Regions from separate parts of the Alkalicoccus luteus genome, predicted to be linked through region 1. Evidence: riboswitches for the same ligand, from Rfam matches in the RefSeq annotation. Region 1 holds a riboswitch; the other holds the start of a gene.
The links. A riboswitch is a leader RNA that binds a small molecule or an ion and turns the genes downstream of it on or off. The one in region 1 is predicted to bind cobalamin.

Region 1 (7,233 bases):
GGGCTCAGCTAACCGCTTCCTCCTGCTGTCGGAAGCGCTGGATCTTCGCCTCGTTCTGATCCTCCCGGAGTCGAGTTCCTTCGACGTCGGCAGCTGGCAGTGCGTTTCACGTGCCTGGCTATGCATACACAATCGGCTTCCATACAGGTAAACCTTCCCGATGAAACGTTTCGATGTTAAGTAGGGAAGTCCGTCCTTCATCGAATTCATGATAAACGTAAAAAAGCAGCTGCGTCTGCCTGTCGTGACGTTGTTCTCCACGAATCAGAGCCGTTTTCCCGATGTGTCCGGCGTACACGTGGAAACAGCGCAGTCTGAAGATGCCGTGCCGTTCAGATCTGCGAACGGCATGAAAAGCGCGAGCGGAGCCGGACTGGGTCTTGAAGGCTTCTTGTGAGAAGCCTGAGTCCGAGTGAAGCCGCGTCATCCTCCCGTTCCTTTCTTCTCTTCATACAGGGGTCACCCTGAGAAGAGCTGAAGGCCAGCCCACGGCAGGCTAGGTAAGCAGAAGGAAAATACAATCATACGAATAAACATGTAAGTTGATAGACTTTTTCAACAGCCTGAAAGGCGGACCGATCAACATCGGTCCGCCTTCTTTTTTATCGATTAGCACGGGCAACCGGCGGGCTTATACTTATCTGAGCCGCTTTATGTTGTATTTGCCTCAGGCTGTTTTCGCTTTCGTGGCGCTTGTGCCGTTTTATTCGTTATAACGATTTTGTTAGGCCGCTCAAGTTCGTTTTTACAACAGGGTTGCTTACAAGGAGGTCTTAACCGGCATGATTCGATTTGCAGGCTCTGCATCGAGCTTTGCAAATTCCGTTAACTCGCATATACTAGGACGCAGCAGATGCAGGTGTTCAGCCTGCCTGAATAAAAGGAGGAATTGACATGGCAGAACAGCGAGGCATGATGCTGGTGCAGACAGGTAACGGGAAAGGGAAGACGACGTCGGCTGTTGGAACGGCGGTTCGGGCAGCCGGACGAGGGATGAGCGTTAAAATGCTGCAGTTTATCAAATCGCCGGAGCGTACATACGGGGAAACAATATCGCTGCGAAAGCTGGGGGTTGAAGTAGAGCAGCTTGGCATCGGCTTTACGTGGACAAAAACGCCGGAAGAACACCGTGAAGCGCTGCGTAAGGCCTGGCCAAAAGCAGTAGAAGCACTGGATGGGAGCTACGATGTCGTCATTCTGGATGAGCTGAACAACGCGCTTGCCATTGATTCCTTTCCAATTGACGATGTGCTTCCGCTCGATGATGTTCTCTCGGCACTGACCAATCGTCCGAAGCACGTCCACGTTCTCGTAACAGGTCGAAACGCACACGAAAAAATAAAAGAAGCCGCTGATCTCGTTTCAGTCACAGAAGCCGAGAAGCATTATTACGATGAGGGCATTCCGGCGATTAAAGGGATTGAATTTTAATGAAAGCAGCGCCGCTGATGATTCAGGGTACGCATTCCGATGCAGGAAAAAGCGTGCTGACTGCCGGCCTCTGCCGTGTATTTGCGCGTCAGGGCTTTAAGACAGCGCCGTTTAAGTCACAAAACATGGCACTTAATTCGTATATCACGGCGGATGGTCTTGAAATCGGCCGGGCACAGGGCATGCAGGCCGAAGCGTGCGGAATGGAAGCGGACACGGACATGAATCCGATTCTACTTAAGCCATCCGGCTATAACCGGTCGCAGGTCGTTGTAAACGGCAAGGTTCTTCGCGCCATGGAAGCAACGGAATATCGGGAGCAGTACTTTGAGAAAGGCCTTCAGACGGTGACGAATGCCTATAACCGCCTAGCCTCCAGAACAGAGCGGATCGTGATAGAAGGAGCAGGGAGCCCGGCAGAAATTAATTTACAGGACCGGGAAATCGTGAATATGCGCATTGCCCGCATGGCCGAGGCACCTGTCCTGCTTGCAGCAGATATCGACCGTGGCGGCGTTTTTGCATCGATTGTTGGCACGCTTGAACTGTTGAGTAGAGCAGACAGAAAGCGTGTGAAGGGCTTCATCATCAATAAATTTCGCGGAGATCAGTCTTTGCTTCAGCCGGGACTTGACTGGCTGGAGGAGTATACCGGAAAGCCGGTCGCAGGGGTGATGCCCTATCTGCCGGATCTCCGCCTGGAAGAAGAGGATTCGCTTGGCTTGGAGACATACGGAAGGGGAACGGCCGGCAGGGATCTCGATATTGCGGTTATTCGCTTTCCTTATCTATCCAATTACACGGATCTGGACCCGTTCCGGTTTGAACCGGACTGCGCTGTTCGATTCGTCGAGCGGCCTGAGCAGCTAGGCGAACCTGATTTGCTTATTCTGCCAGGCAGCAAAACGACGGTTGCCGATGGACAGTTTTTGATCAGAAACGGATTGAACGAAGCGATTGCAGAAAAAGCGGGAGAGATGCCAATCATCGGAATTTGCGGCGGCTATCAACTGCTTGGCAGAACAGTCGAGGACCCGGCAGCTGCGGATACAGAGCTGAGAGAGTGTCAGGGGCTGAATGTGATTCCGGATATGAAGACGGTGATGGATCCAGTGAAAACGACAGTGCGTATCTCAGCGAGCGTTAACTGGGAGCGTGAAGTGCATTCGCTCACTGGATATGAATTGCACATGGGGCAGACCGTTCACGAAGCTCCGGAGTGGTTATCCGGCGGGATTCATGGCAGCAGCGCGGCAGTGAACAACGTGTACGGCACGTATATGCATGACATTTTTCATAACGATACATTCCGCCACGCACTGCTGGACAGCTTGAGACGTCAAAAAGCGCTCCCGCCTGTCCGCAGGGTGAGCGTTGCAGAAGAGAAAACGAAGGCATTTGACCGCCTGGCCGATGCAGTCGAAGCACATCTTGATATGGAGCTGATTGAACGGCTGATGAACGAAGGGAGACAGACAGATGAACTGGCGTGAAGCGGCAGAGAACATACCTGAGATCGATCAAACAGCAGCTGAACAGATGCGGATGCATCTGGATTCGCTGACAAAGCCGCAGGGCAGTCTCGGCAGGCTGGAGGAATTGGCCGTAACGCTCTCCGGCATGCAGGGAGATTTGCAGACGGGAAAGCCTGCGGTGCTTGTATTTGCAGGTGACCACGGGGTGACAGCTGAAAGGGTCTCGCTTTACGGGTCAGAAGTCACCGCTCTGATGGCGCAGAATTTTGTGACCGGCAAAGCAGCGGTTAACGTTCTCGCGAGACAGATCGGAGCAGATGTTTATGTGTATAACGTGGGGATTGATGCAGCTGATACGGCAGCTATCAACCGCAACGTTCGTCGCGGTACCGGAAATATAGCAAAGGAACCGGCGATGACTGCAGCAGAAGTAAAGCAGGCACTTCAAATTGGAGCCGACGCCGTTGAAGCTTCAAAGGCAGATATTATCATCCCCGGGGACATGGGCATCGGCAATACAACGGCAAGCAGCGCGCTGCTGTGTGCGTACACGGGACTTTCTCCGGAAGCGGCAGCGGGCAGTGGGACAGGTGTAGAGGGGCCGCAGCTCAAGCATAAAATCGAGGTGATCGGGCGAGCGGTGAAGCGGTCTGATGCGAAGGAACCGCTTCACATATTAGCTGATTTAGGCGGTTTGGAGATCGCGGCTATGGCCGGAGCCATGGTTCGCGCGGCTTCAATGCGGAAGCCGGTTCTCGTAGACGGGTTTATTGCAACTGTTGCAGCAATAGCTGCAGCAAAACTTGCACCAGGAGCAGAGCGCTTTTTTCTTTACGGACACAAATCTGCAGAAGCAGGTCATGCAGCGGCGCTGGAAGCAGCTGGCGGAAAACCGCTGCTTGATTTAGGGATGCGTCTCGGCGAAGGGACCGGGGCGGCCGCTGCTTATCCGCTGCTAAAAATGGCACAGGCGCTGACGGAAGAAATGGCGACGTTTGCCGATATCGGCCTTGCCTGACAGAACAGATGTAGACTTTTTCCAGCAGTCCATACTATAATACAAAGTAGAACTGAAAAACGTAACGCTCGTCAGCAGAGAGGTGTCGGCATCAGCCGATGAAAAGGGAAGCCGGTGTGAATCCGGCACGGACCCGCCACTGTAAACGCACAGGCATTTCACAATCCACTGCATTCCGCGGGAAGGGTGAGGCTGCCGTTTATGCGTAAGTCAGGAGACCTGCCTCTCTGTCGATTTAAACACCTTCGGGAAAAAGGTTGTTTGAAGTGCAGACGAGGAGATTTCCGGGAATCTGAAACGGCTCTCTTCATGCATTTTATTCAGCGCAGTCCTTCGAAGGGCGGCGTTTTTTTATGTTCCACTACATAATCATGGGGGAGTAACGATGAAAAAAATGACGGCACCGCTTCTGCTATCAGCCGCGCTCATCATCAGCGCATGCGGGACAGAGGGAAACAATGAGAACGGGAATACGAACACGGACAATCAGGAAGCAAACGAAGACACGACTGGCAACAATGAGGCAGCGGAAGATGAAGAAGGAGCTGCAAATAACACAGAGAACAATGTATCAAACGAGGAGCAAAATGATGAGGATAATGAAACAGCCGGAGAGTTCCCGGTAACGATAACGGATAACGCAGGCAATGAAGTGACGATCGACGAAGAACCGGAAACTATTGTTACGCTGCAGCCAAGCGATACAGAAATATTATTTGAAATCGGCGCAGGCGACAGACTCGTAGGGGTTTCGGAGTATTGCAATTATCCGGAAGAAGCGCTCGAAATTGAAAATGTCGGGGCGCAGGACATGGATTTGGAACGCATTCTCTCTTTAGAGCCTGACATGGCACTCGTTTCGGATTATCACGCCTCCAGTCATGATGATAGTTTAGAGCAGTTGCGTGATGCCGGAATTGATGTCGTTGTTGTGCGGAATGCCGAATCGTTTGAAGGCACTTATGACACGATTGAAACACTCGGCATGCTCACCGGAACAGAAGAAAATGCAGAAGAACTCATAGCGGAGATGGAGAGCGGCATGGAAGAGCTCGCGGAGCTTGGAGAAACGATCGACGAAGAAGAGCGCAAGCGCGTCTGGGTGGAAGTAGCACCATCTCCGGATATTTTCACTACTGGTACCGGCACCTTCATGCATGAGATGCTGGAGACGATCGGGGCGGAAAACGCAGCGGAAGAGCATGAAGGCTGGGTGAATTTGACCGAAGAAGAAATTGTCACGCTCGAGCCGGACACGATTGTCACTACCTACGGATACTATGTGGAGGATCCTCAAGAAGAAGTAATGAACCGCGATGGCTGGAGTGATGTTCCTGCTGTGGCAAACGAGGACGTACACGATGTGCAAAGTGATATCGTGACGCGCTCCGGTCCGCGCCTTGTAGAAGGAACCCGTGCCGTAGCTGAGGCTGTATATCCGGATGTTTTCGAATAAAGCATGGCTGTACTATGCAGGGAGCCTCGGTCTTCTTGCTGCTGCGATAACACTTGGACTGTTTTATTCAAGCGTAACGGTCCCGGTTCCGCATATTTTGCATATTATTCTGGATAAAACAATCGGCGCTCAGCTGCTGGATGACGTTCCGTCCAACCAGTACTCGATTATTTGGGAAATCAGGCTGCCGAGAGTGCTGCTGGCTCTATGTGTTGGCGCGTCTCTCGCGCTTGCCGGAGCAGCATTTCAGGGGTTGCTGAGAAACCCGCTTGCGGACCCATATACGATCGGCGTTTCCTCCGGTGCGGCCCTCGGCGCTGTTTTCGTTATCTTTTTCCAGCTCACGATCGTAGGACTTGGTGCATTTACGCTCCCGGCTGTATCGATTGTGAGCGGGTTTCTCACGCTCATGCTTGTGTTCGGGCTTGTAAAGCTCAGCAGCAGAAGTTTGGCGATCGAAACGATTATCCTTGCGGGAATTATCGTCAGTGCATTTATCGGATCAATCATTTCACTGATTATCTCGCTCGGCAGCCAGGATGAAATGACGCAGATTATTTACTGGCTGTATGGGAGTGTTGGTATGAGAGGCTGGAGCTACGTGCAGCTGATCGTACCGTTTCTGATTATCGGTTCCATTATGCTCGTCACCCGCTACCGGGACCTGAATGCACTTGCGCTCGGAGAAGAAGCTGCCGGTCATATTGGTGTAAATGTCGGCCGCGGGAAAGTGTTTATTCTTGGCGGCGCGTCGCTGCTGACTGGTGCGGCCGTTGCTGTATCGGGTACGATTGGCTTTGTTGGTCTAGTTATCCCGCACCTTGTAAGGCTTGTTACGGGACCAGATCACCGGCATGTGCTGCCAATTTCCATGATCATCGGAGGGGCCTTCTTAATCTTTGCAGATATCACGGCAAGAACGATTATTGCACCAAAGGAACTGCCAATCGGTGTGATCACGGCGCTGATCGGCGCACCAATGTTTGCGTTTCTGCTTATTAGAAACCGCATCGGAAAGGGGAAGAAGCTGGCATGAACATCACCGGACTGAGCGGCGGCTACGGCGGCCCTCCAATCATTGAATCGATGGACCTTCATATAAAACAGGGAGAATTTTTCGGCCTGCTCGGTCCGAATGGCAGCGGAAAAACGACGCTGTTTAAGCTTGTCAGCGGTTCCCTTAAGCCGGACCATGGAGACGTATCGCTTCAGGGTGCTTCGCTGTTAACGATGTCTCCAGTGCAGCGTGCCAGAAAAATAGCCGTTCTCACACAAGAAACAAATGTCTCCTTCGATTTTACTGTCGAGGAAGTGATCCGGCTCGGCCGCTATGCTTTTCAAAAAGGCCTGTTTAAAATGCTGAGCCGGGAAGACAGGGCGCTCATCGATGAAATTATGGCGCTGACCGACACAGAAAAATTTCGCGATACGTCGTTCTTCCGGTTAAGCGGAGGTGAAAAGCAGCGGGTACTGCTCGCAAAGGCACTTGTGCAGGAGCCGGAGGTGCTTCTGCTGGATGAACCGACGAATCATCTTGATATTCGTCATACGTTTGACATGCTGAACGTATTGAAAGAGCGGCAGGAAACGCAGGGACTAACCGTCTTTGCCATTTTGCATGATTTAAATATTGCGGCCCTTTACTGTGACCGCGTCGGACTTCTTCATGAAGGAAAGCTTCAGGAAACGGGTCCGGTCGATATTATGCGCCGTTCAGAGCGGCTGTCCAGTATTTACGGAGTAGAAACGTGGACGCAGTCGCATCCGACATTGCCGCGGCCGCAGCTGCTCATGAACCCGAAAAAGCAGGATGAATCTGCCATGTCTCTTCACGACAGTGTCACCGTAGAAGC
Region 2 (7,233 bases), on a different contig from region 1:
CGGGTGAATACTTCCCGGCTGCGAGAGCTTGAGAATCAGTCGCTTCAGATAAAAGATCAGCTTCAGGATCTGTTCCGCTCAAGAAAGAGCCAGGGAGGCCGGCAACCTACGTAATGCGTCCAAGCTTTCCAGGTGGACGCTACGACCGGACTTTACGGCACGTTAAGATGCTTTTAACACCTATAATAAAGTCCTGAATGGAACGCGCTTCTCGATGGAACGCAGAACGTAACGCCGGAGGTCGCATCCAGACCTCCGGCGTTACGTTTGCTGTTTCGATAGCATGCGGCTGGCCACTACACGCAAAGGGAGCACTTACCTTTGTACGTCGATAATCACGCGGCCTCTGATTTTGCTTTTAAGAATATCGTGAAGAGCCTGCTGAATCCCGTCAAGTCCGATCTCTGTCGCTGTTTCTTCCATATGGGACGGCTTCAAGCTGCCAGCACATCTGGACCAGACTTCTTTACGAAGCGGCATCGGGCAGTATGCTGAGTCAATTCCAAGCAAATCCACGCCTCTCAAAATGAAGGGCATCACCGTCGTCGGTACTTCTACCCCGGCCGTAAGCCCAGATACAGCAACGCTTCCATGCTGCTTCACGCTGCTTAAAATAGCCGCGAGTACGCTTCCTCCTGTCGGATCTACTGCTGCTGCCCACTTTTGTTTATCGAGAGGCCGGATCTTCTCAGGAGTGACCTCCTCCCGATCAATCACTTCTGCTGCACCGAGCTTTTTCAAATAAGCTTCTTCTTCAAGACGTCCTGTACTCGCTGTAACATGGTAGCCTCTTCCCGCCAGCATATCAACAGCCATGGAGCCGACACCTCCTGAAGCTCCCGTAACCAGTATCGGCTTATCTTCAGAGGTCAGGCCATTTTGTTCCAGACGATGAATCGACAAAGCTGCAGTAAAACCGGCAGTGCCGATAATCATTGATTCACGCAGAGACAGGTTTTCCGGAAGAGGCACAACCCAGGCAGCCGGCACCCTCGCGAACTGGCTGTAGCCCCCGTCGTGGGCAGTGCCGAGATCATAGCTCGTGCAAATCACCCGTTGGCCTTTACTGAAATCGGGAGATTCCGAATGCTCAACGGTTCCCGCCAGATCGATCCCAGGTACCATCGGATAGTCCTTTGCAATTTTCGCTTTTTTATGGAGCGCAAGCCCGTCTTTATAATTCACACCTGAATAATGAACCTTAATCAGTACTTCTCCTTGAGGAAGGTCTTCTTTATTCCGCTGAATCAGTGACCCCGTTCCCTCTCCTTCAGTCTGAAACGCATAAAACTGTTCTGACATGATGAGCCTCCTCTGCAGATTTTGGTTTCTCTACAGTGTATTCGCTTTCATCGCGTCAATTCCTGCCGTTTTTGAAAATGTGACTGCTTTACCGATTCAACATGTTCCATGTATGCCTGAACGAAGGAAGCAATCCGCTCTTCGTCATCAGGCTGGGGCAGCAGCTCCACTTTCAGAACAGGAGGCTCTGCCCCGGTTACTAGCTTCAATAAGGAACGAAGCCGATCCACCGCACCGCAGAAATGTGGATAGAACGAATCACCTGTTCCAAATATGCCGCATGGCGTTGCAGTTAAATCCTGTGATTTGATCCGATCCAGTGCAGGCTTCATGTGACGGGGAATCTCGCCGTTTCCCCACGTATACGTCCCGAACAGAATCCCCTCGATTTGGTGCAAATCCAATTCATCCGGCAGATCACGAACGGCCGTTTTTTCTGCATACCAGCCTCGCTCATGAAGCTTTTGAATAATTAAATCTGCAAGCTCATCCGTATTCCCCGACATCGATTGAACAAGAACCGCGATCACAGCTCATCAAACCCGTTTTGCTCCGTTACTTTTGTATAGGCTCTGGATTTCTGCTCAAAGAAATCTGATTTTGTTTCATTCATCATGTCGTCACTGAATACTTGAATCCACGGCATTGGGTTTTCTGAACGATGATACAGGTTGGAAAGACCGAGCTGCCTGAACCGCTTATCTGCGAGGTATTCCACATATGCTTCATATTCATTCGTATCAATGCCTTTTATGTCCTTCAAAAGGACAGCGGCCCACTCTTTTTCAAGCTCAACCGCCTTAGCGATCGTGTCATAAATAAATGCTTCGTTTTCCTCTGTCCGAAGCTCTTCGTTTTCAGCCATCAGAATTCGGATAAATTGGGAAATGAAATAGGCATGCTGCATTTCATCACGCTGAATGTAGCTGATCATCGTACTCGTTTTGACCATTTTTTGATTGCGGGCGAGGTGATAAAAAAATGCAAATCCAGCATAAAAATAAATTCCTTCCAGATTGACAGAGTTAATACACAGCTCCAATAAACGCTGAGGTGAGGGGTTCTTCCTGAAACGTTCATAGGAATCCAGAATAAGGGCATTTCGCTTTCGGACGAGCGGATCATTTTTTGCGTCATCAAATGCTTTTGTTTGTTCATCGGTGGAAACGAGAGAACTCAGGACATAAGAGTACGATTCATTGTGCACGGCTTCCTGCTGCGCGATCACGGCAAATACTGCTTTAAAGCTCGGATCGCTTACATAATCAAGCACCATCGACATCGTTGGTGTCTGCAGACTGTCGAGTGAAGCCAGCTGCGTATTGACCTTTAAAAAAATCTCCTTTTCTGCGTCAGACAAGGCTTCCCACTGTTTAATATCGTCCTGCATGTTAATCTCCTGCGCTTTCCAGAAGTTAGACAGTAAAACGTGGTACATATCGTACATTTGCGGATAGGCGATATCGTTCCAGTTTAAAATGCCGGAAGCTCGTCCGTTTATAATGCCGGTCGATTTATTCGCGTGATCCGGCTCAAGCAGCTTCATTTTTGTCAATGTCATCGTATGCTCCATCCTTTCGTTTTGCTGCCTCCTGCAATCAGGAGTGACAGCTTTCGCATTCTTCAATTTCTCCCTGGGACGTGCTGCGCACATAATAGGTCGTTTTCAGCCCTTGACGCCAAGCCTCCATGTGCAGCTGCAGCAGGTCTTTTGCGTGAATATCGTGGCGGACATACAAGTTAAAGCTGATTCCCTGATCGACATGGCGCTGACGCGCTGCGTTTTGGCGGATGCTCCAGTGCTGATCCAGCTCATGCCTGGCCCTGTTGTAATATGGGTACGTATGATGCGTAAGGTCCGGCGGTGTAACCTTGAGCTTGAAATTTTTCTTTTCTTCCGCGTACTCCAGTGCATAAACAGGATCAATGCCATCTGTCGAACCGGCAATTTTTGCCGTTGATGAATTTGGGGCGACCGCCATCAGCCAGCCGTTTCGAATTCCTGTCTCAGCTGTTTTCTGCTTCAGCTGCAGCCAGCGGTCTGACGTATAGCCCCGCCGCTCAAAGTACCGGCCATTTTCCCACTCTGAGTGCCGAAAAGCAGGATAAGCTCCTTTCTCCTCTGCGAGCGCTGCACTTGCCTGAACAGCGGCAAACGCAATCCGTTCATACAGGTCATCCGCGAAAGCTACCGCGTTCTCTGATTCCCAGTCAATATGGTTCACAGCAAGTACGTGGTGCCAGCCAAATGTTCCGAGACCGACGGCCCGGTATTTTTTATTCGTCTCCTGTGCCTGGCCGACAGAAAGCGTATTTAAATTAATAACATTATCGAGCATTCTTACCTGTATAGCTACCGTCCGCTCAATCACATCATCTCTGCAGGCTGCAGCCAGGTTGATAGAGGAGAGATTGCAGACGACGAATTCACCCGGCTTTCGCACGATCACGATACTTCCGTCTTCCGCCACATATTCATCAGTGATTTCTGAGGCGGACATATTTTGGGCGATTTCGGTACAAAGGTTGCTGCAGAATATCGAGGTACGGCCCATTGCCTTTTTGTTCGGGTTGCCTCTGTTCACTTCATCCCGATAGAACATATAGGGCGTTCCAGTTTCCAGCTGAGCGATCATGATGCGTTTCATGATATCCATCGCACGGTACGTCTTCCGCGGAAGCATCGGATGCGCGCAGGCTTCCTTGTATTTTTCAGTAAACGCAAGGTGGTCCGTTTCATCATAGAAATCCTCCAGACCGAGCGAATTGCCGTTCTCATCCTTCCATCCCATGATGGTCTTCACCTGATGCGGACAAAATACCGACCACTCTCCACTGCTGCGTCCGGCTTCATCTGTTTCTTCCAGCATTCTCATAAAGTGATCAGGAATACTGACGCCCGTAAATATATCGTGCGCTTTTCTGCGCTCATCTCCATTGTTTGTCTTCAAGTCCAAAAACCCGCTCATAATATCCTTGTGGAAAATATCTAAATAAACTGCAACAGCCCCCTGCCGCTGGCCAAGCTGGTCGACGCTTACAGCAGTATCATTAAGCAGCCTGATCCAGGGAATAACACCTGAAGAGGTCTCTTTAAAGCCTTTAATGTCCGAACCAAGCGCTCTCACCTTGCCAAAATAAACGCCGATTCCTCCGCCATCCTTACTGAGTCTTGCCGTATCCCAATTGTTTAAGTAAATGCCGTCCAGCGAATCCGAGACGGTGTCGATAAAGCAGGAGGAGAGTTGCCCGTAGCTTTTCCCTGCATTTGCTAACGTAGGCGTCGCTACCGTCATGTAGAGGTTAGACAGCGCCCAGTATGCCTCTTCTACGAGCATAATCCGTTTACTGGCTGGCTCATCTTGCATCAGGGCCATTGCGATTACGAGCCACCGTTCCTGTGGAAGCTCCCACACCTGCTTATCATGATCTCTTGCCAGATACCGGTCTGCGAGCAAAAACAGTCCGATAAATGTAAATGAATGATCCCGGTCCGGCTCTATTATTGTTTCTAATTTTTCAATTTCTGCTTTTGAATACGACTGCAGCAGCGAGGAGCTGTAAATTCCCTTATCCGTCAGTACCTGCAGCAGTTCATAAAACCCGCTGTAAGCCTTATAACCGCGCTGAGCCTCTGCCTGCTCATAAAGTCGCGTTAAGTAAAACCGGGCTGCTGCAAATGTATAATCCGGCTGGTCCATGGCGATCTTGTTAAGGGAGGTATGCAGCGCATGATCAAACGCTTCCTCCTCCTGTTTCGATTCGACCTGCTGTTTCAGTTCCGATAAATCAAGTTTGTAGTTGTTTTCCAGCTCGTTGATCGTGAGCTGAATCCGTGATTGTAGTGCAGATTTCATTGAAATGCCTCCCTTTTCTTCTACATGATTCACTATATTGAATGATGCAGCACAAATCAGCAGAACCAAAAAAGTGCCTCTTCGGAGGAAGAGACACGAAAAAGGAAACAGCACAGACGCCCGGCATAACGGCGCTGCACCATTCCCTTTCTCAATCCCCGAAGAAAAGAAACGTCTGAAACGTACGGCAGGTCTCCTGGCTTCTGCTTCATCCTTACAGCCTCCCTTCCCGTTAAAAAACAGTGGGTGATCGGCTGCTCGTCAGCAGTTACAGTTGCGGGGACAGCTCCGGCTTTTAACCGGATTCCCTATTAAACCGCTTTTGCGGTACCTGTACGTTTCTGCACGCTATATTTAGATGTCTACTTGCTTATACACTCAATATATTGATTATGCTACCTCTATTCCCAGCTATTTGCAACATGAAACTTGCAGAATAGCAAATCATTTTCAACGACATACTGGTAGACCGCCTTCAGCTGACCATATTTCTTTTTTTGTCAAAAGATGCAGGTTTCGTTGTTCATCTAAAGCTTTTTTCCGTTCATGAAATATTGCGCTGCAAGACTCTCTTCTTCTGACAACGGTTTTCCGTATTCGTCCATCAGCAAGTTTTTCAGTTCTGCTTCATCGCCTGCACGAGCGCTTAACGAGGCTGTTTTCTCCAGCAGCTCCAGCTCCTCGATAAACAGTTCTTTCGACAAGGGCTTCCAGTGTGATATGACGTTCCAGGCTGAAGCAAAAGGCTTCAGCTTTTTTACAAGCTGCTTTGTTTCGTCTGGCGTATAGTGCCAGGATGATGCATATAAGTTCGGAGCAGTAATATCTCCTGCAAACAAAATATCTTCCTCTGCAAGGTGAACAATCAAATGATCAGACGCGTGGTTGCCGCCAGCATGAACGAGCCGGCAAGTGATTCCGCCGAGGTCAAGTACCAGCTCATCGTTAAACGTTATCTCCGGCATATGGATACGTATAAAACGTTCAGCTGGAAATTCTTTTTTTATCGCTTCTGCACAGAAACGAATCTCTTCTCCGGTCTTGACCCGCTCGTCGAGTGCTTCATCCTCCCATGAATAGGACGACAAACGCTGCAGCTCTGTTTTCGTCGCCTCTGTGCTGATAACAGGCGTTCGGTTTAACGCCGACGCCCCGAAAACATGGTCCCAGTGCCAGTGGGTCAGAACAGCCAGTGAAGGGGCAGGAACACCGCTTCGTGTTAATTCGTCTAAAAACAGACGCACGTGTGCTTCTGAGTTTCCGGCGTCGATCAGCAGCGTCAGATTATCCCCGACTACTGCGCCAAGAATGGGCCTGTCTGTTTCTTCGACCGGTGTGAGATAATAAAATCGCTCCGAGAGCTTCTTTAATTCCTGCATGAAAATTCCTCCTAGTCCGGCTGCTTCAATAAGACTGCAAGTGCATCCCTGTTATCGGTGATATCCTCCAGCGTATACTGATCCAGCACATCCAAGTAGGCTGTCAGCGCATCAGAAAGAGCAAACTGAAGCTTGCATGCCGGTGTAATTGGGCACGTGTTCGTTTCACTGTTAAAACATTCCACCAAATGAAAATTGTCTTCGGTATGTCTGACAACTTCGCCAATATTTATATTCTGCGGTTCACGTGCAAGTCGGATACCGCCGTTCCTGCCACGGATTGTCTCTATGTAGCCGAGCTTACCGAGTCGATACACAACCTTCATAAGATGGTTTTTGGAAATGCCGTAAGCCTCTGATATGTCCTTGATTTGCGACAGCTTTCCAGATGGCTGAACTGCAGTGTACATAAGCACCCGGAGTGAAAAATCGGTATATTGAGTTAAATGCATGGCGGTTCCCCTTCCATTTCCTGCTGCTGTTTCATAAGTAAATGCTGCTTCAACAGTATCCTGTCAAAGCAGCACCATGTCTTTCTATCAGTGTAGCATATGAACCCGCTCGAAAGCATAGTCCGAAGCATGACCGTTAAAACAGGCCGGTCAGGCCGGCGAGAATCGTTCCCGCAATTCCGATCAGCGCCGCGTAGCCAAGCGCAGGAACGACCGTTCTTCTGATGATATCGCCTTCCTTAT

Region 2: another riboswitch for cobalamin. It lies ahead of ACSZLD_RS14020 (ribonucleoside-diphosphate reductase subunit alpha); the one in region 1 lies ahead of ACSZLD_RS07025 (ABC transporter substrate-binding protein).

The regions. Positions count from the first base shown of each region.
Region 1 is NZ_JBPZEY010000004.1:146,367-153,599, reverse strand. Features, by position in the region: gene ACSZLD_RS07045 (hypothetical protein) at 209-397, shown strand; gene ACSZLD_RS07040 (cob(I)yrinic acid a,c-diamide adenosyltransferase) at 895-1,431, shown strand; gene ACSZLD_RS07035 (cobyric acid synthase) at 1,431-2,924, shown strand; gene cobT (nicotinate-nucleotide--dimethylbenzimidazole phosphoribosyltransferase) at 2,911-3,924, shown strand; cobalamin riboswitch at 3,988-4,165, shown strand; gene ACSZLD_RS07025 (ABC transporter substrate-binding protein) at 4,310-5,380, shown strand; gene ACSZLD_RS07020 (FecCD family ABC transporter permease) at 5,367-6,416, shown strand; gene ACSZLD_RS07015 (adenosylcobinamide amidohydrolase) at 6,413-7,233, shown strand, end outside.
Region 2 is NZ_JBPZEY010000011.1:41,003-48,235, forward strand. Features, by position in the region: gene ACSZLD_RS14000 (hypothetical protein) at 1-114, shown strand, start outside; gene ACSZLD_RS14005 (oxidoreductase) at 316-1,302, opposite strand; gene ACSZLD_RS14010 (flavodoxin domain-containing protein) at 1,350-1,832, opposite strand; gene ACSZLD_RS14015 (ribonucleotide-diphosphate reductase subunit beta) at 1,829-2,863, opposite strand; gene ACSZLD_RS14020 (ribonucleoside-diphosphate reductase subunit alpha) at 2,901-5,159, opposite strand; cobalamin riboswitch at 5,329-5,510, opposite strand; gene ACSZLD_RS14025 (MBL fold metallo-hydrolase) at 5,687-6,538, opposite strand; gene ACSZLD_RS14030 (Rrf2 family transcriptional regulator) at 6,550-6,990, opposite strand; gene ACSZLD_RS14035 (L-lactate permease) at 7,127-7,233, opposite strand, start outside.